Regions from separate parts of the Staphylococcus nepalensis genome, predicted to be linked through region 4. Evidence: riboswitches for the same ligand, from Rfam matches in the RefSeq annotation. Region 4 holds a riboswitch; each other region holds the start of a gene.
The links. A riboswitch is a leader RNA that binds a small molecule or an ion and turns the genes downstream of it on or off. The one in region 4 is predicted to bind S-adenosylmethionine.

Region 1: another riboswitch for S-adenosylmethionine. It lies ahead of metX (homoserine O-acetyltransferase MetX); the one in region 4 lies ahead of BJG89_RS02050 (MetQ/NlpA family ABC transporter substrate-binding protein).
Region 2: another riboswitch for S-adenosylmethionine. It lies ahead of metK (methionine adenosyltransferase); the one in region 4 lies ahead of BJG89_RS02050 (MetQ/NlpA family ABC transporter substrate-binding protein).
Region 3: another riboswitch for S-adenosylmethionine. It lies ahead of BJG89_RS03630 (Na+/H+ antiporter NhaC family protein); the one in region 4 lies ahead of BJG89_RS02050 (MetQ/NlpA family ABC transporter substrate-binding protein).

The regions. Positions count from the first base shown of each region.
Region 1 covers NZ_CP017466.1:13,548-21,556, forward strand. The annotation lists gene serS (serine--tRNA ligase) at 1-717, shown strand, start outside; gene BJG89_RS00050 (AzlC family ABC transporter permease) at 1,110-1,805, shown strand; gene BJG89_RS00055 (AzlD domain-containing protein) at 1,802-2,131, shown strand; SAM riboswitch class I at 2,268-2,366, shown strand; gene metX (homoserine O-acetyltransferase MetX) at 2,428-3,396, shown strand; gene BJG89_RS00065 (DUF2232 domain-containing protein) at 3,679-4,605, shown strand; gene BJG89_RS00070 (DHH family phosphoesterase) at 4,620-6,587, shown strand; gene rplI (50S ribosomal protein L9) at 6,584-7,030, shown strand; gene dnaB (replicative DNA helicase) at 7,061-8,009, shown strand, end outside.
Region 2 covers NZ_CP017466.1:1,238,364-1,246,372, reverse strand. The annotation lists gene BJG89_RS05895 (nuclease-related domain-containing protein) at 109-1,017, opposite strand; gene metK (methionine adenosyltransferase) at 1,113-2,309, opposite strand; SAM riboswitch class I at 2,422-2,534, opposite strand; gene pckA (phosphoenolpyruvate carboxykinase (ATP)) at 2,689-4,278, shown strand; gene BJG89_RS14775 (transposase) at 4,628-5,176, shown strand; gene BJG89_RS14770 (hypothetical protein) at 5,198-5,449, shown strand; partial or broken gene BJG89_RS14765 (transposase) at 5,469-6,317, shown strand; gene BJG89_RS05875 (alpha/beta hydrolase family protein) at 6,259-7,050, opposite strand; gene ytkD (RNA deprotection pyrophosphohydrolase) at 7,034-7,516, opposite strand; gene yidD (membrane protein insertion efficiency factor YidD) at 7,579-7,815, shown strand; gene menC (o-succinylbenzoate synthase) at 7,812-8,009, opposite strand, start outside.
Region 3 covers NZ_CP017466.1:830,079-838,087, forward strand. The annotation lists gene hutI (imidazolonepropionase) at 1-67, shown strand, start outside; gene BJG89_RS03610 (SulP family inorganic anion transporter) at 329-1,450, shown strand; gene BJG89_RS03615 (amidohydrolase) at 1,450-2,574, shown strand; gene BJG89_RS03620 (SDR family oxidoreductase) at 2,653-3,534, shown strand; gene BJG89_RS03625 (flavin reductase family protein) at 3,645-4,256, shown strand; SAM riboswitch class I at 4,343-4,443, shown strand; gene BJG89_RS03630 (Na+/H+ antiporter NhaC family protein) at 4,563-5,852, shown strand; gene BJG89_RS03635 (SRPBCC family protein) at 6,130-6,636, shown strand; gene BJG89_RS03640 (MurR/RpiR family transcriptional regulator) at 6,736-7,500, opposite strand; gene BJG89_RS03645 (alpha-glucoside-specific PTS transporter subunit IIBC) at 7,706-8,009, shown strand, end outside.
Region 4 covers NZ_CP017466.1:481,926-489,934, forward strand. The annotation lists gene BJG89_RS02035 (PTS ascorbate transporter subunit IIC) at 1-1,190, shown strand, start outside; gene BJG89_RS02040 (acyl-CoA thioesterase) at 1,270-1,797, opposite strand; gene panE (2-dehydropantoate 2-reductase) at 1,919-2,836, opposite strand; SAM riboswitch class I at 3,217-3,323, shown strand; gene BJG89_RS02050 (MetQ/NlpA family ABC transporter substrate-binding protein) at 3,410-4,225, shown strand; gene BJG89_RS02055 (lactate/malate family dehydrogenase) at 4,279-5,211, shown strand; gene BJG89_RS02060 (BglG family transcription antiterminator) at 5,477-7,339, shown strand; gene BJG89_RS02065 (PTS fructose transporter subunit IIABC) at 7,418-8,009, shown strand, end outside.

The sequences.
Region 1 (8,009 bases), 470 kb from region 4:
GGTTACACTGAAATGATGGTGCCGCAATTAGTGAACGCCGATTCTATGTATGGTACAGGACAATTGCCAAAATTCGAAGAAGATTTATTCAAAATTGAAAAAGAAGGACTTTATACAATTCCAACTGCAGAGGTGCCATTAACGAATTATTATCGTAATGAAATTATTGAGCCAGATGTGTTGCCTGCTAAATTCACTGCCCAATCAGCTTGTTATCGTAGTGAAGCGGGTTCTGCAGGTAGAGATACAAGAGGCTTAATTCGATTACATCAATTCGATAAAGTAGAAATGGTGCGCTTTGAAAAACCAGAAGACTCTTGGAACGCATTAGAAGAAATGACACAACATGCAGAATCAATTTTAGAGGAGTTAGGATTACCTTATCGTAGAGTTATTTTATGTACAGGAGATATCGGTTTTGGTTCAAGTAAAACATATGACTTAGAAGTTTGGTTACCAAGTTATAACGAATACAAAGAAATCAGTTCTTGTTCAAATATTACTGATTTCCAAGCGCGTCGTTCTAACATTCGTTTTAAACGTGATAAAACAGCAAAACCGGAATTAGTGCATACGCTCAATGGCAGTGGCTTAGCAGTAGGTCGTACATTTGCTGCAATTGTAGAAAACTATCAAAATGAAGATGGATCAGTAACAATTCCAGATGCATTAGTGCCTTATATGGGCGGTAAAACAGTTATACGCCCAGTTAAATAGAAAGATGAATTAAAGTTTAAATATCATGATAAACTACGTGAATGTTTAAAATGAGCTTAGCATCATCTAGCTTTAAAAAAGCAGGATTGTAATCTTTGCGAGATTACTATTCCTGCTTTTTTAATTTGGAGAAAGGGTAGGGAGGGATCAATTTAAATGGTTAATCATAGATAATAATACAGAAAAACAGCATTTTACTTAACTATAAGAGGGACGTCTAAAATAATGATTTAAAAATTCTGAAATTAAAACTATTATAAAAACAGCATTTTAACACTTCGGTTAGTCTAACGTAAGACAAGCAGATGTCTAAAAGCATTGAATATATTTTACGAGTCGTATTAAAATAGTCATATTATTTTCTTATTACAAAAACTTTAGGAGGTGGCGTTATGGAAACACATTTAACTTTTAGGCAAGGTGTCAAAGAATGTGTGCCTACATTGTTAGGTTATGCAGGTGTTGGACTTTCATTTGGTATTGTAGCAGTAGCTTCGGGTTTTAATTTACTCGAGATTATTTTGTTATGTTTACTCGTTTACGCAGGTGCTGCACAATTTATTATATGTGCGTTAGTCATTGCTGGGACACCCATTTCTGCAATTGCATTAACTACGTTTATTGTTAATTCAAGGATGTTTTTATTAAGTATGACACTTGCACCAAGTTATAAAGATTATGGTTTTTGGAATCGTATCGGGATGTCTACACTCATTACTGATGAAACATTCGGTGTTGCTATCACGCCACATTTAAAAGGAGAAAAAATTAATGATCGCTGGCTACATGGTTTAAATATCACAGCATACCTATTTTGGACATTTGCAAGTATCGTTGGCGCTGTCTTTGGTAAATACATAACTAACCCCGATGCTTTTGGTTTGGACTTTGCGATTACCGCGATGTTTATATTTTTGGCTGTATCGCAGTTTGATACTATTAAACAATCACAAATTAGGACTTATCTAGTATTAATCGTTTGCGTGATTATACTAATGTTTGTTTTAAGCTTTTTCATGCCTTCATATGTAGCCATTATATTAGCATCCATCTTTACTGCTGCTTTAGGGGTGGTGATTGATAAATGACAACGACCCTACACATGTTATTAATCATCGTGTTATGCGGTGTGATTACTTGGTTAACACGCATCATACCCTTTATATTAATAACTAAAATTAGATTATCGGAAACAATCGTAAAATGGTTATCCTTTATTCCAATCACACTGTTTACGGCATTAATTATAGATGGTGTGTTAGAGCAACATGAAGGAACAATGATCTATAGTATTAATATCCCTTTTTTAGTTACTATGGTGCCAACAATTATTATCGCAGTCATTACACGAAGTCTAACGATGACAATTGTTGGCGGCATCTTGCTCATGGCTATTTTAAGATGGGTATTTTAAATATATGATTGAAGTACATCCCAAAATCCGTTAGAATGACAATAATTAGAAAATTATGAAATTTGAAGTACGCGTGCGTCATTGATGAAGTAAATCACTTTTATATACGTCGTTTTTTTTTAACAATTAAAACTAAATCTTATTTCGAGAAGCAGAGGGACTTGGCCCGATGAAGCTTCAGCAACCGGCTTTTAAAGCACGGTGCTAATACCAACGACTCGTCGAATAATAAGTATTTTAACTTCTTACTTATTATAAATAGGTGAGAAGTTTTTTTACTAGGTAGGAGGTAAATGATGACAAATTATACAGTTGATACATTGGAATTAGGGCCATTTACAACAGAATCAGGTGAAACGATTTTAAATTTGAAATTACGTTATGAGCATGTTGGGTATCAAGGGCAACCATTAGTGCTGGTATGCCACGCATTAACAGGTAATCATTTGACGTATGGCACGGATGATAATCCAGGGTGGTGGAGAGGCATTATAGATGGTGGTTATATGCCTATTCATGACTATCAATTTTTAACATTCAATGTCATTGGGAGCCCATATGGTTCTAGTTCGGCACTTACAGATGCAGACTTTCCTAAACATTTAACTTTACGAGATATTGTACATGCAATTGAATTAGGTATTAAAACGTTAGGGTTTGATCGAATTAATATTTTAATTGGAGGCTCTTTAGGTGGCATGCAAGCATTAGAATTATTATACAACCATAAATTTGAGGTCGATAAGGCAGTTATTTTAGCTGCTACAGACAAAACATCTTCATATAGTCGTGCATTTAATGAAATTGCTAGACAAGCAATTCAATTAGATCACAGCGAGGGTATGAGTATAGCAAGACAACTTGGCTTTTTAACTTATCGTTCGTCTAAGAGTTATGATAGACGCTTTACGCCGGACCAAGTTGTGAATTATCAAAAACACCAAGGTAACAAATTCAAGAAAAACTTTGACCCATTGAGCTATTTAACACTACTGGATGTCTTAGATAGCCATGATATAGATAGAGATCGCAAAGATGTAGATGAAGTATTTGGACGTCTTGATACTAAAGTCATGACGATGGGATTTACAGATGATTTATTATATCCAGATGATTTGGTATATGCGACTGGTGCTCGCTTTAAATACCATAAACACTTCTTTGTACCGGACAATGTAGGACATGATGGCTTTTTACTTAATTTTAATGATTGGGCGCCCAATTTATATCATTTCTTAAAAGTATCCAAATTCAAAAGAAAATAAATATATGGTTACGATGTACGTGGAAAAATAAGACGTCTGGAAGATGGCTTTCTAGTTGATTAAAAGAGTGAAGTGATTGCCTTACCAGGACGTCTTATTTTTATAGCATAACATCAGAAATAAATGAGGCATTTTGGTCAAATTAATGCGTAAAAGTACATTTTGAAGTATTAGTCTATTTTTGAATTTTATAGTTTGAATGGAACTTCTATTAAAAAGGATTGTCAATAATTGTATAAAAGTTTTAAAGAGGTTAAAATAATAAACATAGACAAAATTAGTATAGGAGTGGCGAACTTGTTTTCTAAAATAGATACTAAAGCCACTATACTTAGTGTGATTACGTTAATTATAGTGGCTTTAGCTTTACATATATTACCACCACTTGGGTTGCTGTTAGGCTTATTTGCAACAATTCCAGGTATTATTTTATGGCATAAATCTGTAGAATCATTTGCTTTGACAGCGGTGGTTACAGTTGTGTTAACAACATTGCTGGGTAATATATTCGTGTTAAGCATTATGATCCTCTTGCTTGTAGTGAGTTTTGTAGTGGGTCAATTATTAAAAGAACGTACATCTAAAGAACGTATACTTTATATAACAACAACGTATATTAGTATTATTGCGTTAATTGCATTTATGATGTTACAAGCATTAAAAAAAATACCAAACGCTACATCATTAATTAAACCATTTAAAGACCAGATGTATAGTGTGATTGCTAGCGCTTCTGTAAGCGCAGATTATAAACAAATGTTTGAAGAAACATTCCGCCAATCATCAGTTCAATTACCAAGTTATATTATTATTGGCGTTTTTCTATTAATATTAATCAATTTAATTATTACTTTTCCAATCTTGCGTAAATTCAAAATCGCTACACCCATATTCAAACCATTATACGCTTGGCAAATGAAGCGTTCTGTATTATGGATATATATTATTGTATTAATATGTGTTATGTTTTCAACCGAGCCAAGCGCATTTCAAACTATCGTATTAAACTTTCAAACTGTGTTATCATTATGTATGTATATTCAGGGGTTAAGTGTGATTCACTTTTTCGGAAAGGCAAAATCAATGCCGCCAGCACTTACTATCATTCTAATGGTGGTGGGGACAATTTTAACACCATTAACACATATTGTAAGTCTCCTGGGTTTTGTAGATTTATGCATCAATTTAAAACGTATCATTAAAAAATGATTTGAGGTGGAAGAATGAACCGTCAATCCACTAAAAAAGCGTTGATTTTACCATTTATAATCATGGTATTGACAGCGATAGCGCTTGTAGTCGTTTGGTTTATTTTTAATCAATTGATTGCAGGTATAGCCACCGTTGTTTTACTTGTGATTATTATAGGGACAGCACTGATGGTAAGACAAGCTTTACAAAAACTGGATAGCTATGTAGATAGTCTAAGCGGAATAATTTCAGCAAGTAGCAACACTGCTATTAAAAAGCTACCGATTGGTATGATTATCTTAGATGAAAATGAAAACATAGAGTGGATGAACCAATTTATGTCAGAGCGTTTGGATCGAAATGTTATTTCTGATCCAGTCAACGAAGTATATCCTAACATCTTAAAGCAATTAGAAAAGACACAAGAAGTTGAAATTCAAGAAAATGAATATCACTACCGTGTAAGATATTCAGAAAAAGAACACGTACTTTATTTCTTCGATATAACAGAAGAAGTACACACACAAGCATTATACGAAGCATCTAAACCAATCATTGCCACACTATTTTTAGATAACTACGATGAAATCACTCAAAATATGAATGACACACAACGATCAGAGATTAACTCAATGGTTACGCGTGTGATAAGTAGATGGGCGACAGAATATAATATCTATTTCAAACGGTATAGTTCTGATCAATTTGTCGCTTATTTAAATCAACATATTTTAGATGAAGTTGAAGCGTCTAACTTTAGTATACTAAGTCAATTACGCGAAAAAAGCGTGGGTTACCGTGCACAATTGACGTTAAGTATTGGCGTAGGTGAAGGTTCTGAGAATTTAATCGACTTAGGAGAATTGTCACAATCTGGACTCGATTTAGCGCTAGGGCGTGGTGGTGACCAAGTTGCGATTAAGAATATGAATGGGAATGTGCGTTTCTATGGCGGTAAGACTGACCCAATGGAAAAACGTACTCGTGTCAGAGCACGTGTTATCTCCCACGCATTAAAAGATATTTTAATGGAAGGCGATAAAGTCATTATTATGGGACATACACGCCCAGATTTAGATGCTATAGGCGCAGCGATTGGTGTATCACGCTTCGCTATGATGAATAATCTAGATGCTTACATTGTGTTAAATGATTCGGATATTGATCCGACATTACGCCGTGTAATGGATGCTGTAGATGAAAAACCAGAACTCAAAGATCGTTTCATAACATCAGATGAAGCATGGGATATTATGACATCTAAGACAACTTTAGTGGTTGTAGACACACATAAACCAGAAATGGTCATTGATGAAAATATTTTAAATAAAGCAAATCGTAAAGTTGTGATTGATCATCACAGACGTGGCGAAAGCTTTATTTCTAGCCCATTACTCGTCTATATGGAACCATATGCAAGTTCTACCGCAGAGCTAGTGACAGAATTACTAGAATATCAACCGACAGAACAAAGATTAACACGTTTAGAATCGACGATTATGTTTGCAGGTATTATCGTAGATACACGTAATTTCACATTACGTACAGGCTCAAGAACATTTGATGCGGCAAGTTATTTACGGGCACATGGTGCTGATACAATCTTGACGCAGCATTTCTTGAAAGACGACTTAGATACGTATATTAATCGTACAGAATTAATTCAAACAGTGAAGTTACAAGATCACGGTGTAGCCATTGCGCACGGTTCAGATGAAAAAATCTACCATCCTGTCACAGTTGCACAAGCTGCTGATGAACTGTTAAGTTTAGATGGCGTAGAGGCTTCTTATGTAATTGCTAGAAGAGAAGATAACCTAGTCGGTATGTCTGCCCGTTCGCTTGGTGCAGTTAATGTTCAACTGACAATGGAAGCACTCGGCGGCGGTGGTCACCTGACTAACGCAGCGACCCAATTAAAAGATGTAACTGTCGAAGAAGCAATAGAACAATTACAACAAGCAATAACAGAACAAATGAGTAGGAGTGAAAATACATGAAAGTAATATTTACACAAGATGTTAAAGGCAAAGGTAAAAAAGGCGAAGTTAAAGACGTACCTGTAGGCTATGCAAATAATTTCTTATTGAAGAAAAACTATGCAGTTGAAGCGACGCCAGGTAATTTAAAACAATTAGAAAAACAACACGAAGCTGCTGAAGCTGAGCGTCAACAAGAAATTGAAGATGCTAAAAAATTAAAAGAAACATTAAGTAATATTGAAGTTGAAGTATCTGCTAAAACAGGTGAAGGTGGAAAATTATTTGGCTCTGTAAGCACAAAACAAATCGCTCAAGCTTTACAACAACAACACGATATTAAATTAGATAAACGTAAAATGGATTTACCAAATGGTATCCATGCGTTAGGTTACACAAATGTGCCAGTTAAATTAGATAAAGAAGTAGAAGGTACAATTCGTGTACACACAGTTGAACAATAAAAACGGATTGAGATATGAGGTGTAATCATAATGGATGGAATGTATGAACAAAATCAAATGCCCCACAGTAATGAGGCTGAACAATCTGTCTTAGGTGCCATTATCATAGATCCGGAACTGATAAACAGAACTCAGGAAGTTTTACTTCCTGAGTCCTTTTATAGAGGCGCACATCAACACATCTTTAGAGCCATGATGAACCTCAACGAAGATAATAAAGATATTGACGTGGTTACAATTATGGATCAGTTGTCGTACGAAGGGCGACTAAATGAAGCGGGTGGCCCACAATATCTAGCAGAATTATCTAGTAATGTACCAACAACACGAAACGTTCAATACTATACAGATATCGTTTTTAAACACGCAACAAAACGTAAATTAATACAAACTGCTGATAGTATTGCGAACGACGGTTATAATGACGAATTAGAATTAGATACAATACTAAACGATGCCGAACGTCGTATCTTAGAATTATCGTCGACAAGAGAAAGCGACGGCTTTAAAGATATTAGAGACGTACTTGGAGAAGTATATGAAAACGCAGAATTGCTTGACCAAAATAGTGGTCAAACGCCGGGTATTCCAACTGGTTATCGAGATTTGGATCAAATGACAGCTGGTTTTAACCGCAATGATTTAATTATTTTAGCGGCTAGACCCTCTGTTGGTAAGACTGCCTTCGCACTTAATATTGCTCAGAAAGTAGCTACGCATGAAGACCATTTTTCAGTAGGTATTTTCTCACTTGAGATGGGTGCTGACCAATTAGCAACACGTATGATTTGTAGTTCGGGGAACGTCGATTCCAACCGTTTAAGAACAGGTATGATGACCGAAGAAGACTGGAATCGTTTTACGATTGCAGTAGGTAAATTATCTAGAACGAAGATATTTATTGACGATACACCTGGCATTCGAATTACAGATATCCGTTCAAAATGCCGCCGTTTAAAACAAGAACATGGCTTGGATA
Region 2 (8,009 bases), 760 kb from region 4:
CGTTAAATGTAAAAATGCATCTCCATTCAAAAATGAAGATGCATTCTATTTTGAATATGGCTATTTATAACTCAAACTCAAATTCAGATGCTTATTTATATAACTTTATTAATTAAACATTTCTATTTCTTCCATAACACGTTGCAAGTCTTCAACATTATATTGAATTCTGCCGTGGAAAACAAACTTGTTAAAGTACTCATCAAGTTGTTCTGGTCCTACTAGAACTTTCGAATTTGTACTTTGTGCGTAATTTGAAATTGTCACTGCGCCTTCTTCCTTTGGATTAAAATAAAGGATTGAAGTTGGAGTGAATTTCAAATTCAATTCAGTTTGTAAATCACCAGCAAGTTTTTCAACTTCATTTAAATAATTCGTGTAATTAACAAATGATAACGTATCTTTATCCTCATTTTGATCCATCGCTAATGTTTGCGGCGTTTGTTTGTCAAGATCTAACGTTTCAAATACTTGTTCCATCATCGGTTGTTCTTTAAATTGTGTAGCATTAATTCCATTAAATACATGACCTTTTAATAATTGTGAATCAATAATGTACAAACCAGTTCGTGTAAGTACTAAATGGCTAATACGGCGAACGTCACTAAAATTATTCTTTGGCAAGAAAATATTAGCCATTATATGCATGTCTTCTGGACGGATCCGTTTTTCATTTACTAAACGTTCACGGATACCAATTAATCGCATGTCCGTCACATATTCACTTTCATTTTTAGAGAATAATTTTAAAGCATCTATTTCTTGATTTTTAGAATTAACTGTGGCTTCATATTCTTCTTTTTGCTTAGTTACTTGCTTTTTATTCTCAATTCTTTCTTTTTCTAGCTCCTCGCCATGTTCATCGCTAAGTTTTTGTTCTCTAGATTTATATTGTTCCTCGATTGTTTGCTGTGCTTTTTTCTTACTTTTCAAGGCTACTAAAAATAGGATTAAACAAATAACTGCTACGATAATTGCCACGATTAAACCAATTTCTATCGGTCCAAATGAATTCATAACAACAACGCTCCTTTATATGTTCAGTAACTTAATTATAATAGATATGAGCTCATCATTCGATAGTAAACTTAAAAAAACAAGGTTCTTTTCACCTATACTTGCACACTATCTTTTAATAAATTAACTTTATCTAGTTTTTCCCACGGTAGAAGTATATCTGTACGCCCAAAATGACCATAGGCAGCAGTTTGTTTATAAATTGGATGTTTTAAATCTAACATTTTAATTATACCCGCTGGTCTTAAATCAAAGTGTGCTCTGACCGCTTCCACTAATTCTGCTTCACTTACTTTACCTGTTCCAAAAGTATCAATCGCAATAGAAACCGGTTCTGCAACACCAATTGCATATGCAAGTTGAACTTCACATTTTTCTGCAAGTTCTGCTGCAACTATATTTTTAGCTACATAACGTGCAGCATAAGTTGCTGAACGATCTACTTTTGTAGGGTCCTTCCCACTAAAGCAACCACCACCATGACGTGCGTAACCGCCATATGTGTCTACGATAATTTTTCTGCCTGTAAGTCCTACGTCGCCCTGTGGTCCACCAATTACAAATCGCCCTGTAGGATTGATATAAAATCTTGTATGCTCATCAATTAAACCTTCAGGGACAGTAGGATAAATAACATGTTCTTTGATATCAGTCTGAATTTGTTCCAAAGTAATATTTTCAGCATGTTGTGCTGAAACTACGATCGTATCTATACGTTGCGGTTTGTCTTGCTCGTCATATTCAACTGTAACTTGGACTTTACCATCAGGGCGTAAATATTTTAAAATTTCATCTTTACGTACATCTGATAATCGCTTAGCAAGTTGATGTGATAAAAAGATAGGTAATGGCATATAAGTATCAGTTTCATTTGTTGCGTAACCAAACATTAAGCCTTGATCTCCTGCACCTGTGGCCTCAATCTCTTCTTCTGTAAGATGATCTCGGTACTCTAAGGCATTATCCACGCCTTGAGCAATATCAGGTGACTGTTCGTCAATAGCTGTTAATATAGCCATTGTTTGGCTATCATAACCGAATTTCGCACGTGTATAACCAATATTTTTAATTGTTTCTCTTACCACTTTAGGGATATCTACATATGTCGCCGTTGAAATCTCCCCGGAAATTAATGCCATACCTGTTGTTACTGTTGTTTCACAAGCGACCCTTGCATTTGGATCATCTTTTAAAATTTCATCTAAAATTGCATCCGATACTTGATCCGCAATCTTATCTGGGTGCCCTTCTGTAACTGATTCTGAAGTAAATAACCTTCTATTATAAGTCATAATTAACTTGCTCCTTTAGTTTTAAATTACGAAAATTCTCTTTTATTGAGCTCATTAAAAAAAGCCTTCGTCACTATTATGAATAGAGAGAAGGCCTTTATACGTCCATTCGCTCTTATCGTTCAGACGCTATTTGTCTGCAAACGGTTTGGCACCTTTCTTCATTATAAGAAGAGGTTGCTGGGCTTCATTGGGTCCATGTCCCTCCGCCACTCAGGATAAGAGAATCCGTTAATCACTATAGTACCTAAACTAAGTAACATTGTCAATTTAGGATTAATTAAAATTCCTTTTAAAATGGTGTGGACTATTAAATCATATGTGTTATACTCTTTAATTGTAAAGGCTTACATTTAATATAGCGTTGGAGGGATTTAGTATGGCAGTAGATACATACACTTACACAAATAAAATCCAAAGTATTTTGGACAAGCAATCTTCATTATTTCAACTATCTACAACACAGTTGTATAAAAAAATTCTTGATAATAATGAAGGCGAACTAACTGAACTAGGTGCAATTAACGCTAAAACAGGCAAATACACTGGACGTTCACCAAAAGATAAATTCATTGTTAATGAACCATCCTACAGAGATGATATCGATTGGGGCAATATCAATCAACCAATTGACGAAGAGACATTTTTAAACTTATATGAAAAAGTATTAAATTACTTAAATGAAAGAGATGAATTGTACGTTTTCAATGGTTATGCAGGTAGTGATGAAGATTCACAACTCAAACTAACAGTAGTTAATGAACTCGCTTGGCATAACTTATTCGCACAAAATATGTTTATTCGTCCAGATTCAAAAGAAGAAGCAGAAGAAATCAAATCAGATTTCACTATTGTTTCAGCGCCCCATTTCAAAGCAGACCCAACTCAAGACGGTACAAATTCCGAAACATTTATTATTACTTCTTTTAAGCACAAACTTATTTTAATTGGTGGTACTGAATATGCTGGTGAAATGAAAAAGGGTATTTTCTCAGTTATGAACTACTTATTGCCAAAAGATGATATCATGAGTATGCACTGCTCAGCTAATGTCGGTGAAAAAGGTGATGTGGCGCTATTTTTCGGCTTATCAGGTACAGGTAAAACAACACTTTCTGCAGATGCCAACCGAAAGTTAATCGGTGATGATGAACATGGTTGGAATGAAAATGGCATATTCAATATCGAAGGTGGTTGTTACGCCAAAGCTATTAATCTTTCTTATAAAAAAGAACCACAAATTTATGACGCAATTAAATACGGGACTATTTTAGAAAATGTGGTTGTAGACGAAGACGGTGATATCGACTTTGATGATAACTACTACACAGAAAATACCAGAGCCGCTTATCCAATCAATCACATAGAAAATATTGTTACACCTTCTAAAGCAGCGCATCCTAATACCATTATTTTCTTAACTGCTGATGCTTTTGGTGTTTTACCACCTATTTCTAAATTAAATAAAGATCAAGCAATGTATCATTTTTTAAGCGGTTTTACAGCTAAATTAGCAGGGACTGAACGCGGTGTAACAGAACCTGAACCATCATTCTCAACTTGTTTTGGTTCACCTTTCTTACCATTACACGCAAAAGTATATGCTGATTTACTTGGTAATCTGATAGATAAACACGATGTGGACGTTTACTTGGTCAACACTGGTTGGACTGGTGGTAAATACGGGACAGGACGTCGTATTAGTTTAAATTACACAAGACAAATGGTTGAACAAGCTATCACTGGCCAATTGAGAGACTCGGAATACATCAAAGATGATATGTTTGGCTTAAATATACCAGTTGAAATTAAAGATGTGCCACAAACGCTACTTAATCCTATTAATGCATGGAGTAAGCCAGAAGCTTATAGAGAACAAGCACAAGATTTAATTGATAGATTTAAACATAACTTTGAAAAATTCGGCGATGAAGTTTCAGATTTAGCTGAAAATGGCGGATTTAAATAAACGTTATATCAGTATGCTTCTCGCTATCGTGTCATATTTAAAAGTCCCTGGGACATAAATCCCAGAAAAATAGTACTCAGATGATTTAATTCAATTCATCTGAGTGCTTCTTTTGATTCAATACTTCGTATTGTTGGCTCGCTTTCTTAGGGGACAGCTTCAGCCTGTAGTCTTCAGCTTGTCCTATTCCCTCAAGAGTCTCGCCAAAATACCTCACATTTATATGTAATTTTACATTAAAATACTTTAAAAAAATAAGGCCCTTACGTATAATTTAATAAACACAACTAAACTAAATTAACGAGGTGCCTTATGTATAAAGATTATAACATGGCTCAACACACTACCAATGGAAACTTCAGTTCTTATCCCCACAAATGATATGTCACGACATGTTAATGAAATCGTTGAAACAATACCTGAAAATGAATTCGATGAATTCAAACATCATCGTGGTGCTACATCATATCATCCCAAAATGATGTTGAAAATTATTCTATATGCCTACACACAATCCGTATTTTCTGGTCGTAAAATAGAAAAACTGCTTAATGATCGTATCCGAATGATGTGGCTGTCACAAAATCAAACACCTTCTTATAAAGCAATTAATCGTTTTAGAGTAAACCCTAAAGTAGACGCCTTATTAGAACCTTTATTTATTCAATTTCACAGCCAATGTCTGAAACAAAATCTTATAGATGATAAAACTATTTTTATTGATGGTACAAAACTGGAAGCTAATGCCAATAGATATACATTTGTTTGGAAAAAGAGTATTCAAAACTATGAATCAAAAATGAATGAAGATTCTAAAGCCCTATATCATGAATTAGTGAAAGACAAAATCATACCTAAGATTAAAGAAGATAATGATCATGAATTAACACAAAAATAAATAGATTTAATTGGTACTCATTTGGATAAAGAAATCGAAGATTTAAATCATTACATTGAACATGAAAAATCTACTCGGTTAAGAAAGCAAACACGTCAAAAGCGAACTGAAATCAAAAGATATAAAAAGAAATTCGCTGCTTATTCAGAACGAAAGTATAAATATAAAACACAAAAAGCCATACTCCAAGATAGAAATAGTTATTCTAAGACAGACCATGATGCGACTTTCATGAGAATGAAAGAAAACCATATGAAAAAATGGACAACTTAAGCCAGGATATCATTTACAAATAGCGACAAATTCTCAATTTGTTTTATCATATGATGTGTATCAAAATCCGACAGACACAAGCACAATGATTCCTTTTTTAACTTTAATTAAAGAGACCTACGGTCATTTACCTGAATATATTGTAGCTGATGCTGGTTATGGTAGTGAACCTAATTATATGGCAATTATAGATGAATTTAATCGAACACCGCTCATAACTTATGGCATGTTTATTAAAGATAAAACTAACAAATATAAAAGTGACATTTTTAATACTCACAATTGGGAATATGATGAAATCAATGATGAATTTATTTGCCCGAATCATAAAAGACTTGGTTTTAAAAGATATGCCTATCGCCATGATAAATATGGGTTTAGGAGAGATTTTAAATTATATGAATGCGATGATTGTTCAGAATGTCCACTGAAGAACGATTGTATGAAATCAAATTCACAATCGAATAAAAAATAATGAGAAATTATAACTGGGAATATTTCAAAGCCCAGATCAATCAAAAGCTTTCGAAACCAGAAACAAAAGAAATCTACAATCAAAGAAAAATGGAATGTAGAACCTGTTTTTGGGTTTATGAAGGCTATTTTGGGTTTCACTCGAATGTCGGTTAGAGGCACAAATAAAGTCAAAAGCGAACTGGGCTTTGTATTAATGGCACTTAATATAAGAAAAGTAGTAGCTCAACGAGCTAACTATAATCAAAACAATAATGAAAAAGGCCATTTCTATATTATTTCAATAGAAATGGCCTTTTCTCACTTGTCCAAGAACTTTATGTCCCGGCCTCTTTTTATTTATTATATTCTGCTTTTAAGTTTTGCCGTTCAATATCAGTCATCCATTGCTTAACCGTGGATAATGCTTCTTTCATTGCGTATGGTCTAGGTACGTGTCCCTCATCCATTTGATAAAATGTCTTAAAAAAAGTACCAATACGCTTTAATTGTTTTTCTAAATAATAAGCTTGATGGATACCAACTTGAACATCTTTTCCACCATGCACAATCAGTATAGGCGGACTATCCGCATGAATAGTTACAACCGCATCTCTTTCTTTGTATGCCATTTCATTTTTTCTAGGGTGACCTATCATTCTTTTTAACATCCCTCGTAAATCGACACGTTCTTCATACATTAGCTTAATATCGGAAACGCCGCCCCAAATAATATAACTCGACACAGGTAAATCTTGGTATGTGAGCAATCCTTGTAATCCCCCTCTAGAAAAACCGACCATATGAATATACGCCTTAGGATACATCATATTTAATATACGAATTGCAACTGCCACGTCATTTAGGTCTCTCCCATAAAATTCATCTTTACCTTCACTTCCATTATTACCTCTGTAATAAGGTCCGAATACAAGCGTGTTTGGGTCTGAAAACTGCATTAAACGAGCTGCTCTCACTTTCCCAACTTGGCCTTTGCCACCACGCAAATAAATAACGATTCTTTCAACACTTTTTTGAGGTGTCATCAATAAGCCTCTTACATTTATCCCATCTACTTTGTAAGTAACTTCTTCAAATACATGTTCAGGAACCTCTACTGGCATTCTTTTTTTATTGATAAAATCCAAGTTCAATCACTCTCTCTAAACATTGTAAGATAGCAGCATCTTTCAATAAATAACTTTTGTCTAGTTCAGGAATATCTGAAAGTCTATCAAAAAGGCGTGGACCTTCAGTTTCTAAATAATCTTCTTGTATCGGTAATTTGTCTACGTCAACCATGAATACATCTTTAGTAAATGGTTTACCATTTTGTCTTGCAACACGATATTGAGCAATATAATGTTTCTCTTTAGTTTTTATAAGCGCTCCTGTCTCTTCAAACAGTTCTCTTTCACAAGCTGCTTCGCTAGATTCCCCTTTTTCTCTTTTGCCTCCAGGAAATTCAACCCCTCTTATTTTATGTTTGGTAAAAAGCAATTGATTGTGATAAACCGGGATGACCAGAACGTGATCACCGTTTGGGACAGCATTATCATCTTTAAATGATAAAAAAACGTCGTCATTTTCTCTATCTTTAAACTTCACGCACATCAACCTCCCTTTAAATATGTTAAACTATCCATGCTATGTAAATTGTTGGAGGCAAAGATTTTATGAAAAAACTGTTTCTAGGACTCATCCATATATATCAACACTTGATTTCACCTATGACTCCGGCTACATGTCGCTTCTATCCTACGTGTTCAGAGTATACTAGAGAAGCAATACAAGTATATGGACCAATTAAAGGCACTTGGCTTGGTATAAAACGTATTTCCAAATGCCATCCACTCCATAAAGGTGGGTTTGATCCAGTACCTTTAAAAAAAGATAAAACCCATAAACATTAATCAATTTGATCTAATTCAAGCTTATTAACATGAGGAGGTTCAAAATAAATTGAACCTCTTTTTAATATGCCTGAACACGCTACAATATCATTTTCAAAATAAAAACCTTGAGGTGTAATATCGCTCGGGTACGTTGCATATTGAGCTAACAACGCAGTAAAATAACGACTCAGTCCATACTCATACATACCACC
Region 3 (8,009 bases), 350 kb from region 4:
TATCAATCATGCCGAAAAAGTAATCAAGGATGGGGAAATACTTTTTGATAATCAAATTAAAATTTAAAAAATAAAAGCGAGTTAATGATGCAGAGCGAGAAGATAAAATCAAATGAAGCAGTTTGATTTTTCTCTCGCTTTTTTCTATTAAATTTATTTAAGTTTTGTGTGCTTATTTTGACTATTTGCAACAAATGATTCTGAGAAATTAAATTGAAAAAATATTTTGACAATTATGATATTATAGTCATTAAAGGGGTTGGGGGTGACTTGAGTCGTGACTAAAATTGGATATATTGACCAATGGAAAGGTAATATCATTCAAAATATGCTGACAGGCATTTTACTTGGACTGGCGTTGCTTCCTGGCGCAATCGCATTTTCTTTTATAGCAGGCGTAAATCCTACTATTGGGATGTTGAGTACTGGGTTAATGATGCTTGTGATCAGTATTACTGGTAATAGAACATTAATGGTTTCAGCTCCAAGTAGCGGTGTTTCTTTAGTAGTGGCGCCTTTAGCAGCAAGTCATGGTATGCAAGCAGTTATTTTAGCAACATTATTTATGGGAATGATTCAAATGATATGTGGTATGTGTCATATTAATAAGTTGCTAAATTTTATACCCACGGGTGTGACTATAGGATTTATGAATGCCTTAGGTATATTAATATTTACTTCACAATTAGAGCATATTTTAGGTATTTCATTAGCAACCTATATAGTTGCGCTGATCTCTTTTATGATGATTTGGTTGGGTAACCAATATATTAGGCTGATACCTGCCCCTTTAATAGCCATTATTGTTTTAACCGTATTTGCTTGGCTACTAAACCCCAATATCGAATATGTATATGATTTAACGCCAATACATAGTAAGATACCAATGCCGGAGATTCCACATGAAATATTCGACATGAGTTTTATTTTAATAAGCATGCTATACGGTTTAATGATGGCTGTTGTAGCTATCGTCCAAAATACATTAACTGCACGTATTATGGACGGAGTTACAGATACGCCTAGTGATAAAAATAAAGAAACCATAGGCCAAGGTATCGCCAATTTTATAGTTGGTTTGTTTGGCGGTTATGGAGGTAGTGCACTTGTCGGACAATCTCGATTTAATGTAACCATGGGCGCAAATTCTAGGATGTCTACTTTGATTACCGGTAGCTTTTTATTGGTAAGTTTATTTGTTTTCGGCGAAATTATTGGACATATCCCCATGGCAGTATTAGCTACGGTACTGATTACAATTTCATTAAATACTTTTGATCGACGCACGCTACCTTTTATAAAAAAAGCACCGCTAGTACATGGCTTGATGGTGTTGTTAACGATGGTATTTATTTTAATTTCAAATAATTTAGCCATAGGTGTTGTCATTGTAACACTACTGTATTATTTATATAACCGATTTAAAAACAAGAAAGGACGTGACGCATAATGCCACAATATGAAGATTACGTAAAATGGAGACGCACATTTCATCAGTTCCCAGAACTGTCAGATAATGAGTACGAAACGACTAAGAGATTGAAACGTATTTTAGAATCTTATGAAATAAAAATATTAGATCTACCTTTGGAAACAGGCTTAATCGCTGAAGTTGGCCAAGGAGATACATTTGTAGCAGTGAGGTCCGATATAGATGCTTTACCAATTAATGAAGAAGTTATGCATGAGTTCACCTCCACGAATGAAGGTATTATGCATGCTTGTGGTCATGACATTCATATGGCGAGTATTTTAGCTGTAGCAACAAGATTAAAAGAGATAGAAGATCAATTAAAAGGACGCGTTCGTTTTATCTTCCAACCTGCTGAAGAATTAGGACATGGCGCTGTGAAATTAGCAGAAACGGGGGCGCTTGATGGTGTGAAAGCAGTACTTGGCTACCATAATTATCCGACTTTAAACATTGGAGACTTTGCGGTGAAACCTGGTGCAGTGACATCATCTGTCGATCGTTTCGAATTTAAGATTAAAGGTAAAGGCGCACATGCTGCCAAACCTGAACAAGGAAATGATCCAATCATTGTTTTAGGACAGTTAATCAATAGCGTTCAAACAATTGTGAGTAGGAACTTATCCGCGTTTGATAATGCAGTTGTTACAATTGGCGAAGTTTCTTGTGGTAATACGTGGAATGTGATTGCAGATCAAGCTTATGTACAAGGAACAGTGCGTAGTTTTGATGAGCAAGTGCGTTCATTTATTGAACAGCGTTTAAGCGCTATTGGTAAAGGGCTGTCTGAAGTATTTGGCGTTGAAATTGAGACCACATACTTCCGATTACCAGGTGCTGTGATGAATGACGAAAAGTTAACTGATGACGCAGTGAATGTTGCAAAACAGGTTGGTTATAACGTGAATCTGATGGAACAACCATTAACAATTGGCGAAGATTTCTCAGGTTTTTCAAGTCAATATCCAAGTGTGTTTGTGTTTATTGGCTCAAATAGTGCGTATGACTTACATCATCCAAAATATGATCCAGATGAACGTATTTTAGAAAAAGTACCTGATTATTTTGTGACCTTTGTTCAAAAATTATTGAATGAGTCTTAGATTTAAAAATATGTGTTAAATACTGTTAAACTTGGGTAAAGCATATTTATAATCATTATCTTTTAAGGAGTGTTATAAATGGCAGCGCAAGATCCTAGAACGAAATACTCAAATGCAGATTTTCCTCAACAAGAGCAACCGATTCCTGGTTTACAAAAAGAATTGAATCCAAAACCAGATTGTGGCGAAACATCTTATACTGGTCACGGCAGATTGAAAAATTACAAGATGTTAGTGACAGGTGGAGATTCAGCTATTGGAAGAGCAGCAGCTATTGCTTATGCTAAAGAAGGCGCTGATGTTGCGATTAATTATCTTCCAGCTGAACAAGTGGATGCTGAAGAAGTGCAACAAGTTATAGAAGAAGCGGGTAGAAAAGCTGTCTTGATTCCTGGAGATATTCGTAATGAGCAATTTAATTATGACTTAGTTGAGCAAGCATATGCACAGCTAGGCGGCTTAGATAATGTTACACTCGTAGCAGGTCATCAGCAGTACAGAGATAGTATCAAAGCATTTGATACAGCTTCCTTTACTGATACGTTTGAGACGAATGTTTACCCTATATTTTGGACTGTCCAAAAGGCGATAGATTACCTTGAGTCAGGAGCAACTATTACGACAACGTCATCAGTTCAAGGTTATAACCCAAGTCCAATTTTACATGATTACGCGGCTTCAAAAGCAGCAATTATTTCATTGACTAAAAGTTTATCAGAAGAGCTTGGCGCAAAAGGCATACGTGTCAATTGTGTAGCGCCAGGACCATTTTGGTCACCGCTTCAAATTTCGGGTGGACAACCACAATCAAAAATCCCAACATTTGGACAAAAAGAAGTGTTAGGCAGAGCGGGGCAACCCGTAGAATTATCAGGCGTCTACGTCCATTTAGCTGCTGAAGAATCAAGTTATACAACAGGCCAAGTTTATGGTGTTACAGGCGGCACCCAATTAGATTAATTCAATGACAAGATGGCTATTTCAAAGTGTAGAAAGTTTTAAAATACTTACTCGAGCTATACACTTTTTGTTATAGCCGTTTTTTATTTATGAAAGGTAAGGCGAATTTTATGAAACATTTAAAAACAAGTGATTTGTCAAAAAAACAAAATTATAAATTATTGAGTGGGAGTATTATACCTAGACCTATTGCTTTTGTTACTTCACAAGATCGAGACGGTAACTTAAATGCGGCGCCGTTTAGTTTCTTTAATGTGGTAAGTAGCGCCCCGCCAATGGTGATGATTTCAACAGGTCGTTTCGGTGGTAAACGAAAAGATACCTCACTGAATATCGAAGAAATGGGAAGCTTTGTTGTACATATAACGGATGAGACAACAGTAGAACAAGTCAATCGTACAGCAGCACCAATCAATCGACAAGACAATGAATTAGAAAGAACAGAATTATCACTTGTTGAATCGGAACTTATACCTATCCCTGGTATTGAACAATCTAAGATCCGTATGGAATGTAAGCTTGAAAGTCTGATTCCGTTAGGAGATACAGAAGAAGGTTCAGATTTAATTATTGGTGAAGTAGTGATGTTTCATATTGATGAAGATGTCTATTTTGAAGATAGTAAAATAGATAGTGAAGCACTAAACGCAGTCTGTCGCTTAGCAGGTAATGATTATGCTTCTATAGGAGACACATTCACAATCGTTAGACCAACTGAATAATGACTAATAAACATATTATTTTAATGTTGAAAGTATACAATTGACGAAGTATTATTAATAGTGTACTGTAATACAATGAATAAAATAACTTATCAAGAGAAGTGGAGGGACTGGCCCTTTGAAACTTCGGCAACATGATGACGCGTGTGCCAATTCCAGTAGCCTAATATGTGCTAGAAGATAAGATGAAGATGTAATGACTTACTCTTTTCTTCTATAAGAAAAGAGTTTTTTTATTGTAGGTATATATTAAAGAATAATATGAGATTTATTATCATAGTAATTACTAAAGAAAGTTGGTTTTGTATGACGGAGACAAAAAAAGGGAACGCATGGGCGCTTGTACCTTTAATTATATTTGTTGGGATATTTTTAGGTGTAGGACTTATTACAGGTGACTTTTCAATTATGCCTTTAAATGTAGCTATAGTAGTAGCTTCAATTATCGGTTTATTAATGAATAGAAAAGAAACTTTTCAAAAAAAGGTAGATGTATTTACCAAAGGCGCAGGACACTCAAACATTATTTTAATGATGTTAATATTCTTGCTTGCAGGTGCATTTTCTCAGACGACAGAAGATATGGGTGGTGTTACGTCTACTGTTAATTTAGGTCTGTCGTTTATTCCTGAAAATTTAATTATAGTAGGTTTATTTATTATATGTATGTTTGTTTCTTTATCGATGGGCACTTCTGTTGGTACTGTGGCAGCAATTGCACCGGTTGGTTTTGGTTTGAGTCAAGCGACAGATGTATCTGCTGCATTAACTATGGCTACAGTAGTCGGTGGTGCGATGTTCGGCGATAATTTATCTATGATTTCTGATACAACCATTGCTGCTGTTCGTACTCAAAAGACGAAAATGAGCGACAAATTTAAAGTGAATATCAAAATTGTATTACCTGGTGCTATATTTACAATGATTGTGCTTTGGTTTTTAACACATAGTGCCCAAATAGACGCTACTAAAGCATATGATTATAACTTTATTAAAGTGATTCCATACATTTTAGTATTAATATTAGCACTTGCAGGAATTAACGTTATTATTGTGTTGATTGGCGGCACGGTCTTGTCTGCAATTATAGGGCTTGTTGATGGTTCTTTCAGTTGGTCAGGATTACTTAGCTCTGTATCTAAAGGGATTATTGGCATGGAAGATATCGCTATTATCGCATTACTCATTGGTGGCCTCGTAGCCTTGATTCAACATAATGGTGGCATAACGTGGCTATTAAATTTTGTGCGTAATAGAGTAAAATCTAAACGTGGTGCAGAATTAGGTATTGCAGGATTAGTAAGTGCTGCTGATATTTCAACTGCAAATAACACTATTTCTATATTAATGGCGGGGCCATTAGCTAAGAATATAGCAGATGAATATGATATTGATTCTAGAAAGTCTGCAAGTATTTTAGATATATTTGCAAGTTGTTTTCAAGGGTTATTACCATATAGCCCACAAGTTATAGCTGCAGCCGGTGTTGCATCCATTTCACCAATCGCTTTGGCACCGTATGCCATTTATCCTATCATTTTAGGTGTTTGTGGATTGATTGCTATTTTCTTCAGAATACCAAAATTAAATAAATAATAATATGGGGGGCGTCAGGTTTAAATTTAAGCAGAGACTGATGGCCCTCCCTTTTTCTTATATAAGCATATGAGTTGTGAGATAATATACTAAGAAACGCATATACGAAACATAAAAAGCGTGAAAATTTTGACGTTTACTGACTATTAACGATAAAATATATAAGTTGTCAGTTTTATAGTGAAAATAAAGTATAGTGAGATTTCTTGGTATTATTGTTTAGAAGTCTAGTATAATAAGTTAGAATAGTATGAAGAGTGAAAGTAGGTGAACAATCGTGGGTAGATATAATGTAGAAAATGAATATGTGGAGATTCAGTTGGAACGACTTTTTAAAGTTGAACCTGAATTAGTATATCAAGCGTGGACAGATCAACGTTTTCTAAAGCAATGGTTTATGACAACAGAACGAACTAATAAATCTATAGACGTTAATGCTGAACAAAATAGTAGTTATGAAATTGTTGATGTTCGTAAAGGTAAAGAAAATGTAGTAAGAGGTTCCTATGTTACATTAGATACTAATGCATATATTGTTATGACAATTGGCATGCCTGAGTTGAGTGACTCTGAAGATACAATTGAAATTGAGATATTTGAAAGAGAACCAGGTATTACACAAATGATATTTAGTTATACTGCTTATATACCTAGAGAACGCAGATTAACATCTTTAGAGTACAAACAAAAGAAAAAGGAATACCATGATTCCACTGCGCATGGTTTTGAAATGCTATTTGATAAGCTCCAAACTACTTTAGAAGAACATGAAGAAGAAGCTTAAGTATGTAGCCATTACAATTTAATTAATAAAAACGTATAAATAAAAAGACTTGCAGGCATTTTGAGGGAACGGCTGTAAGTCTTTTTTTATAATTTCATTTTAAGTATTAAGGTGTTTCTTCTCTTTACGTTCGTTAAATTTACGTAAAAGTGTCTCGAAAAAGATATGGTAACTAATAAAACTAGAATAGTCGATTCCATCTGTTAAGTAAAACGTATTACTAGATACATAAATATTATAATTTGCTTTTTGGGCTAACGTGTTATCTTTTAGTGTTGTTATAGAAATAAAATATTTTTGGCGTAGTTGTAGTAAATTGGTTATATCAGTTAATTGTATCGATTCTCCGGATAACGAAATAATAAAGAACAAATCGCTATCTGAAGCTTTATTTAAAACCATTTTAAATTCATGTACATCATGTAATACAATAATATTTTTATGTATCGTTAATAAAATCCTTTGTGCTTCTTTCGCTACATTCATCTGGGCTAAACCCGTCCCATATAAATATATTGTTTCTGCTTCGTATATTTTATCAGTAACAAGATTATAGTCGACGCGTTCTAAATAAGTGAATGTATTTTCTATTTCTTGTTTGAAAGCATCCATCGAATCAGAGGACAATTGATGTACTTGTTCTGTTTCGAATTTCAAGTAAGATTTAAAGTCACTGTATCCATCAAACCCTAACTTGCGAGTGAAACGATGGATACTTGCGTTTGACGCATGGGTGAAGGTAGCTAGCTCTTGAATTTTCATTGATTTGCACTCTGGTATATGCGTATTGATAAAATGAGCGATTTGTAAGTCATTTTCATTTAATTTACTAAAGTTATTATTAATACGTTCATCTAAAAGCAAAATAGTCACCTCAGGCTTTCTGAAAAAATTTTCAGGTCGTGAAAATATAATCTTATTGTACAAAATGGTTCGTAATAGCGTCAAACCATTGTTTTAATGTAAGCGTTTACTTTAATATAAGATATAAATTGATGCTAACGATTTTAGAACAATCTGTAATATTGATTAGTTACGCATAAAAGAGTTAAAAAAGGAGGGTTTCTTCATGAACGCAATAAAGAGATTCGGGAGCGCCATGATTGTACCTGTTTTAATGTTCGCATTCTTTGGTATTGTGCTTGGATTAGCAACATTGTTTAAAAATCCTTCTATTATGGGGAATATAGCAGAAGATGGAACAACATGGTTCAAAATATGGTCTGTCATTGAATCTGGTGGTTGGACAATATTTAATCATATGGAAGTAGTGTTTGTGGTGGGATTACCTTTATCTTTAGCTAAAAAAGCACCAGGGCATGCTGCATTAGCAGCTTTAATGGGCTATTTAATGTTTAACACATTTATCAACG
Region 4 (8,009 bases):
CACAATCGTTAGAACCATTTGGTAAAATTTTCCAACATGCATTTGGTGTACAAGGCGTTGTACCGAATAATGAAGCTATCATTTCAATTGCTTTAGAACAATATGGCACGACTGCAGCATTAATTATGGTCTTTGGTATGATTGTAAATATTATTATTGCACGTATTACAAATTTGAAATATATATTTTTAACAGGCCATCATACATTTTATATGGCTGCATTTTTAGCAATATTATTGTCAGTTGGTCATATAACAGGTACATTGACTGTGATTATTGGTGCAGTGATTTTAGGTTTGATAATGGCATTATTACCTGCGTTAGCACAACCGACAATGAAAAAAATTACTGGCAATAACCAAGTCGCGTTAGGGCATTTCGGTACGATGAGTTACTGGGCTGCGGGCGAAATAGGAAAGTTATTTAAAGGAAAGTCTAAATCTACGGAAGATATCAATTTTCCGAAAGGATTGAGTTTCTTAAGAGAAAGTACGATTAGTATTTCGTTAACAATGACATTACTTTATTTTGTAGCAGCGTTATTTGCTACACCAAGTTATGTACATGCAGAAATTAGCGACGGACAGAACTTTATTGTATTTTCACTTATCCAAGGTGTTACTTTTGCAGCAGGTGTGTTTATTATCTTAACTGGGGTTCGCTTAATTCTTGCAGAAATTGTACCTGCATTTAAAGGCATCTCTGAAAAATTAGTTCCTAACACCAAGCCAGCATTAGACTGCCCGATTGTCTTTCCTTATGCACAAAACGCTGTGTTAATAGGCTTTTTTGTAAGCTTTATTGTAGGCGTTATTGGCATGTTTATATTATTCTTATTCGGTGGCGTGGTTATCTTACCAGGTGTAGTAGCACACTTTTTCTTAGGCGCTACGGCCGGTGTATTTGGTAACGCAAGAGGAGGCATAAAAGGCGCAGTTGCTGGTTCAGCATTAAATGGTCTTTTAATTACTTTCTTGCCACTTTTATTCCTACCGTTTTTAGGTGAATTAGGTGGCGCTGCTACGACATTCTCTGATACAGACTTCTTAGTAGTAGGTGTTGTATTAGGAAACATCGCTAAATACTTAGGGATTATCGGCATCATTATCTTAATTATTATTGTTGCAGCTGTATCAATCATGTTACAAAAACGTACAAATCAAAAAGAAGCAAACGAACAGCAATCATAAATAAAACAAGGGACGAGTCAGAAACCATATTTTTCTAAAATGATTTCGTAGACGCGTCCTTTTTAATGCCAATTTACATTCATGCTTTATAATAAACAAGCTGAGTTGTTGTAGCTAATAATACCCCATTAGAACTCCAAATTTCACCGGTTTGATCGTAGAAACCCTCATTAAAATTAATTGCACGGGTGTGTCCTAGCACAGGTTGCGCTCTCTCTTTACCTAAAGTTGATGCATCTATGTGAAAATAGATTGTTAATGATACTGTCCCAATCGGAACGAAAGGTTCGCGACGGACGTATATTCTAGGGAAAAAAGCATCGCAAATGGATGTGAGTGATAGGTAATCTAATTTTCTCTTTGGCATGTCTTCTATCCATTGCAATGTAACAGAATCTGTAACGCTGTCGTTTGTAAAGGCACGAGGCGCACCTTTAATGATTCTAATATCATAATTTTGTACCCATGGCGGTACATCTATCATTGGTAATTTGGGAACTTCTTTGAATGGAGGCGCTTCTGGCATTGCTAATTCTGTAGAAGACCAAGTGTTCCTTTTGAGTGCAGTCACGGCAGTACTTGATATAACTGTTTGTTCATTTTGCAAGAGTTCTACGTACCAGTGTTGGGTTGAGCGATTTGTTCTTGTTGGTTTAAGTATGTTGCGTTATCCAAAGGGTGTGATTGCATATTGAATGCCATTTACAAGTCTCTCCATTTTGTATTTATTATTGAATCATTTCTTTATATACCTTGTGGTTTTGATATGAAGCATATAGTAGTGGCGCATTTAGTTGATACTGTTTCGCTAGATTTAATAAATAACCTTGTAAATGGTCAGCTTCGATATTCAATCCTTTTTCCATGTCGCGTTGCATAGAAGTTTTGAAATGGTAAGATAACTGAGTTAACCCCTTCATATATTTTTCAACGATATTGTCATCCAGTGGTGCTTTATGAGTTCGTATAATAGATGCAACTTCTTCATATAAAGATCGGACGAAATCCACGCCACCTTTACTGTCGCGTATAGGACCGATTGGTGCATGCATCATTGTTGTGACGCTAGATAAAACAGTGATCATTAAATATTTTTGCCATATACCACGGTTAATATCAGAACTTAACATAAAGTCGGATTTGGAACCGGAAAAAGATTGCTCTATTAGTTTAGCTCTATCACTAACTGTACCATCCAATTCTCCAAAGAAAAGTTTGTCAAAATCGCTTGTTTGTACGACTTCACCAGTTGTATTTAAGGCAGTTTCAATGATGCAATACCCGCCCATAATTTTATTTTTTCCAAAAATAGATTGTAACTTTGGAATATGTGCGACACCATTAAGTAATGGGATAATCACAGTTTGTTCGTGTACAAATGGTTTTAAGTCCTCAATCGCTTGGTCAAGATGATACGATTTTGAAGACAACAGGATAACATCAAAGGGTTCCGTTTCTGCTTCTTTAGTCATCAACTGTGGATTAAAGCTATAATCTCCATTGTCACTATGAATCACTAAACCATTTCTTTCTAAATAGGATTTTCGTTTCGGTCTTACTAAGAAAGTGACATTTTTACCGCTTTCTACTAAACGACCACCAAAGTATCCTCCTATGCCGCCTGCTCCCAAGATTAAAATACGCATCTTAAACACTCCTTGTTTTTCTAATGAATAAATATTGCTATTTATATACCACTATTCCTTTAAAGTTACGCATACAAGATTGCGAAGTGATTTATTATTAAACATCAATCAATAGCTCATATTTAAAATGATCATATAAATTATGATGGTCACAGGTTTGTTTATATTTAATGAAAAATCGCCAAAATCCTACTAGTTAGCATTATTTTACATAATTTGAATGGATTTATTTATTACTAATCATGTAGATATATCCGTTTCACATGGAACAATTTCTATCCATTTATTTAAAATGGTTAATAATTAGAATTTTCTAAAATTTCATTGACTAAATATGAGTATAATGCTAGGATTAATACAACTCAAATACATAGTTTTGACTCTTATCAAGAGTGGTGGAGGGACGTGCCCGATGAAACCCAGCAACCATCGTTTAATGAAATGGTGCTAATTCACAGGAAGTAATGTTTACTTTCGGAGATGAGAGAAGGTGGATACTTTCTCTTATTTAAGAGGAAGTATTTTTTTACATATGAGTTCATTTTGTTTTAAAACATATTAAGGAGAGATGTTATGAAAAAGTTAATCAGCTTAGCTATATTAGTGTTTTTTACAATAATACTCGTAGCGTGTAGTTCATCCAATGGTAAAGAAAATAAAAAAGTTACAATCGCCACATCACCAGCACCGCATGGAGAAGTATTAAAACATGCTAAAGATGAAATGAAAAAAGAAGGTTATGATTTGGAAATTAAAGTGGTTAATGATTATAAAGTACCTAATAAACTTTTAGATAAAGGCGACGTAGATGCGAACTTTTTCCAACACGTCCCTTATTTAAAAGCGGAGAGAAATGATCACAATTATAATATAGAAGAAGTGGGAAAAGTATTTACGACGCCAATGGGAGTTTATAGTAAAAAGTATAAAGATATCAAAGATATTCCTAATGGGTCTACGATTTATGTTTCGAATAATCCGGCAGAAGAAGGGCGTTTCTTATCTTTTTTCGTAGATAAAGGATTAATTAAAATTAAAAAAGGCGTCAACATTGAAGACGCTAAATTCGATGATATTGTAGAGAATAAAAAGAACCTTAAATTTAATAATAAGCAAGGCGCAGAATTTTTACCTAAAACATATAAGAGCAAAGAAGGCGCAGCTGTTATTATGAACTCGAATTATGCTATTGATAACGGTTTAACACCGCATAAAGATGCCATCGCAATTGAAGGGAAATCATCTCCATTTGCAAATATTATTGCAGTTCAAAAAGGTCATAAAGATGATGAGGAATATCAAACATTATTGAAAATTTTACAGTCTGACGATATGAAGCAATTTATTGAAAAAGAGTATAACCAAGATGTGGTTTCGTATGAAAAATAACCAAAGAGTGAGATAATTAATATATGATATAAAGACATAGGGGGCAAGGATATATGACAAAATTAGGCATCATTGGACTTGGTAGAGTTGGAAGTCAAGTTTTAACAGATGTGCAGAGTTTAAATATTTTTTCAGAAATTGTATTAATTGATACAAATGAACAAAGAGCGAGTGGAGAAGCGTTGGACCACGAACATATACAAGGTTTACCTAATTCCAATCATATTGACATACATACCGGAGGATATGAAACATTAGCTGACGCGGCATTTATTGTAGTCACATCAAGTGTACCGACTGATCCTGAAGTAGGTGACCGTGTTGCTTTGGCGCAAGGAAACCGTAAAATGATAAAAGCAGTCATGGAACAAATTAGTCAAGTAACACAAGACGCGATTATTATTTTAGTTTCTAACCCAGTAGATACAATGACTTATTTAAGCAATCAAGTAGATTATCCAACACATAAGATAATCGGGACAGGAACAGCTTTAGAAACGTCACGTTTTAAAACGTTAATATCAAAATATTATCAAGTAGACCCTAAAAATATTGAAGCTTTTGTAATTGGCGAACATGGTGTACACGCAGTACCAGTATGGAGTAAAGTAAGGGTGCATGGCATGGAACTACATGAGTTTGAAAAATTGGCTGGTATACCGCCCATTGATAAAGAGAAAATCATTGAAATTATTGATAAGGTATCTATGGATGTTTTTTATCAAAAAGGATGGACGAATGCGGCGATTGCTAAAGTAGTCAATTATGTTATTCAATCCATATATTTAAACCAAAAAACAATTATGCCATTAACTTCAATTAGTAATGAATATGGATTGGCAGAAAGCGCCTTTAGTTTACCCACTTTAGTAACTCGTGATGGTATTCAGCAACGTTTTGAAGTTCAGTTGAGTGATGTAGAACTTGAACAACTAACTGAAGCACATCAATACATTCAACAAACCATTGCTAAAGCAAGTGAATAATTTTTGAAGACGTAATTATAGTACGTAGAAAGAAAGCATAGTTTAAAAAATGTCTTGTTTCGTACGATAACAAGATATGTTTTTATAGGGCGGGAATATAACGTTAAATTTAATGTTATATTCCCGTCTTTATATACATCATTAAAAACCAAATTATATCAAGATATCTTGCTTAAATGATAAGTTATGACTACAATTGACTTGATATTATAAGGGATAATCACTACAGAAGACGTAGGTAGTAAAAGAAAAGTGTGGTGTATATATGTTAAAAAGACATACAAAACTTATACAGTTGTTTATGAGTAACAAAAATTATTATCTAAGTGGGGATGAGATTGCAAGTTATTTAAATGTTTCTAATAGAACTGTGAGAAACGATATACAATACATCAATAGTGAAATTATCAATAGTTTGATTACAAGCGTTAAAGGAAAAGGATATAAAATCAATTATAATCGTTATAGCGAGGAAACATTAGAAACGTTGATTCAGACATTTTTGACTCAGGAAAATGAGATATTATTGAAACTTGGGTATGAGCTATTGATGTATCAAAAACCTATTACAATTGAACAAATAGAAACAGAATTTACAATTACCAAAAAAGAAGCTCATGATTATGTGAACAGAATACAAGCATGGTGTCGTTCATTTGGAATAGAAGTAGATATTAAAAAGAAAAAAGGTATTACAATAATCGGTAACGAAATGGATGTCAGAAATGCGATATTACATTTGAATCAGTTATCTACGAAAAATAAAACAGTCGAAGCACTTATATTTAATGAAATGCCACAAGCACATATTAAAACAATATTCCATATTATTAAAGCAACTTTAAAGCAACATGATATTCAGACTTCTGATTTACGCATTGAGCAATTGCTCATTCATTTGATTATTATTATAAAAAGAGAAAGGGCAAGTGAAACATCGTGGGTTGTAAATGAAGAGGCGCAAGAAATAGCTGAACAATGTATCAAAGATATCAATTATAAATTAGCCTATCGTTTATCTAATGAAACTGCCCAATTGTTTTCATTTTTTATTAGCTATTATTTTAATAAATATGATTTAGGTTTAGAAACCATTTTTGTTGAAAGTTATATTGATCGTATGATTTATCAAATGGAGCAGCATATCGGTATTAACTTTACAAACGATGACATATTAAGAGAAAATGTTTATGCACATTTCAGCAGAACTTACTTGCGTATTGTTAAAAATGTATATATCAACAACCCACTAACGGACGAAATAAAGAAATATTATCCATTTGTTTTTAATGCTTTGTATGAAACAGTCTATCACCTTGAAAAAGATTCAAAATTAAGCTTGGTCGAAGATGAAATTGCTTTTTTAGCTTTACATTTTCAATCCTCTATTGATCGGAATAATAGAGAGGAAATTAATATTGTAATTACATGTTATTACGGATTAGGTATATCTAGTTTGTTAGAAGCGAAGATTGCAAACCTGGATGATCATATTAAAATTATTGATACTTTAAGATTGGAGTTACTAGCAACATACGATTTTTCAAATATAGATGCACTTATCACAACGCATCCAATAGATACTACGAATTTACCAGACACACTAAAAGTAATTGAAGTGTCTCCGTTACTTTCTGATGGTGACGTCAACGAAATTAAAACGTTTATAAATCACAAGCGAAATCCTGTATTAAAGCAAAGTGAAATATTTGATATTCAATTTGATGTTCAGACGATTACAAGTGAAGTTGCTGCCTCACATGTTTTTGAAAAGGCTCAGGAATTTTTAACGCAACAATATGCGATTACTGAAACTTATATGCAGAGCGCAATAGAACGCGAACAATTTTCTTCTACATATATTGGTAATGGCATCAGCATCCCACATGGTAATCCAAAAGAAGTTATGAAGTCTCATGTGCTGATATTCAAAAACCCTCAAGGATTTATATGGAAACAACATAAAGTTAAATTAGTATTCTTTTTAGTAATAACAGAAAACGATGCGCCTGTTATGAAAAAATTAATACACCTCATTGCGAAATTAAGTGAACATGATGTCGATCAAATAATGACGATGGAAACACAAAAGTTAAAACAACATATTATAAAATTAATTAAAGCATAATTGCCACTAGCAACGGCAATTATGCTTTTTTATCTATATAAGCAAGCGTTTACAATGAGGTGTAAGGAGGATGACATTATGAAAATTTTAGCAATTACATCGTGTCCAAACGGCATAGCGCATACTTATATGGCGCAAGAAAAACTAGAACAGGCTGCTGAAGAGATGGGCGTCAATATAAAAGTAGAGACCCAAGGCGGCGTTGGGGCCGAAAATGTTTTAACAGCAAAAGAAATAAAAGAAGCGGATGGTATTATTATAGCGGCAGATCGCCAAGTGGATTTATCACGTTTTGACGGGAAATTAATTATCAACGAAAGCGTGAGAGAAGGTATTCATAAGCCAAAAGAATTAATCCAACGTATAATTGATAGAGATGGACATATTCATCATGATCGTAGTGGGAACACGAATCAAGAAGATGAAGAACAAAAAAGTGGCATGCAAATGTTTTATCAACATTTAATGAATGGTGTCTCTTTTATGGTGCCTTTCATCGTAGTAGGTGGATTGTTAATGGCTATTGCATTAACGTTAGGCGGAGAAGCAACATCTAAAGGTTTAGTGATACCAGAAGATTCATTTTGGAAATCTATTGAAAATATTGGTAACTTAGCATTTAGCTTTATGGTTCCTATATTAGCAGGCTATATCGCGGTTAGTATTGCGG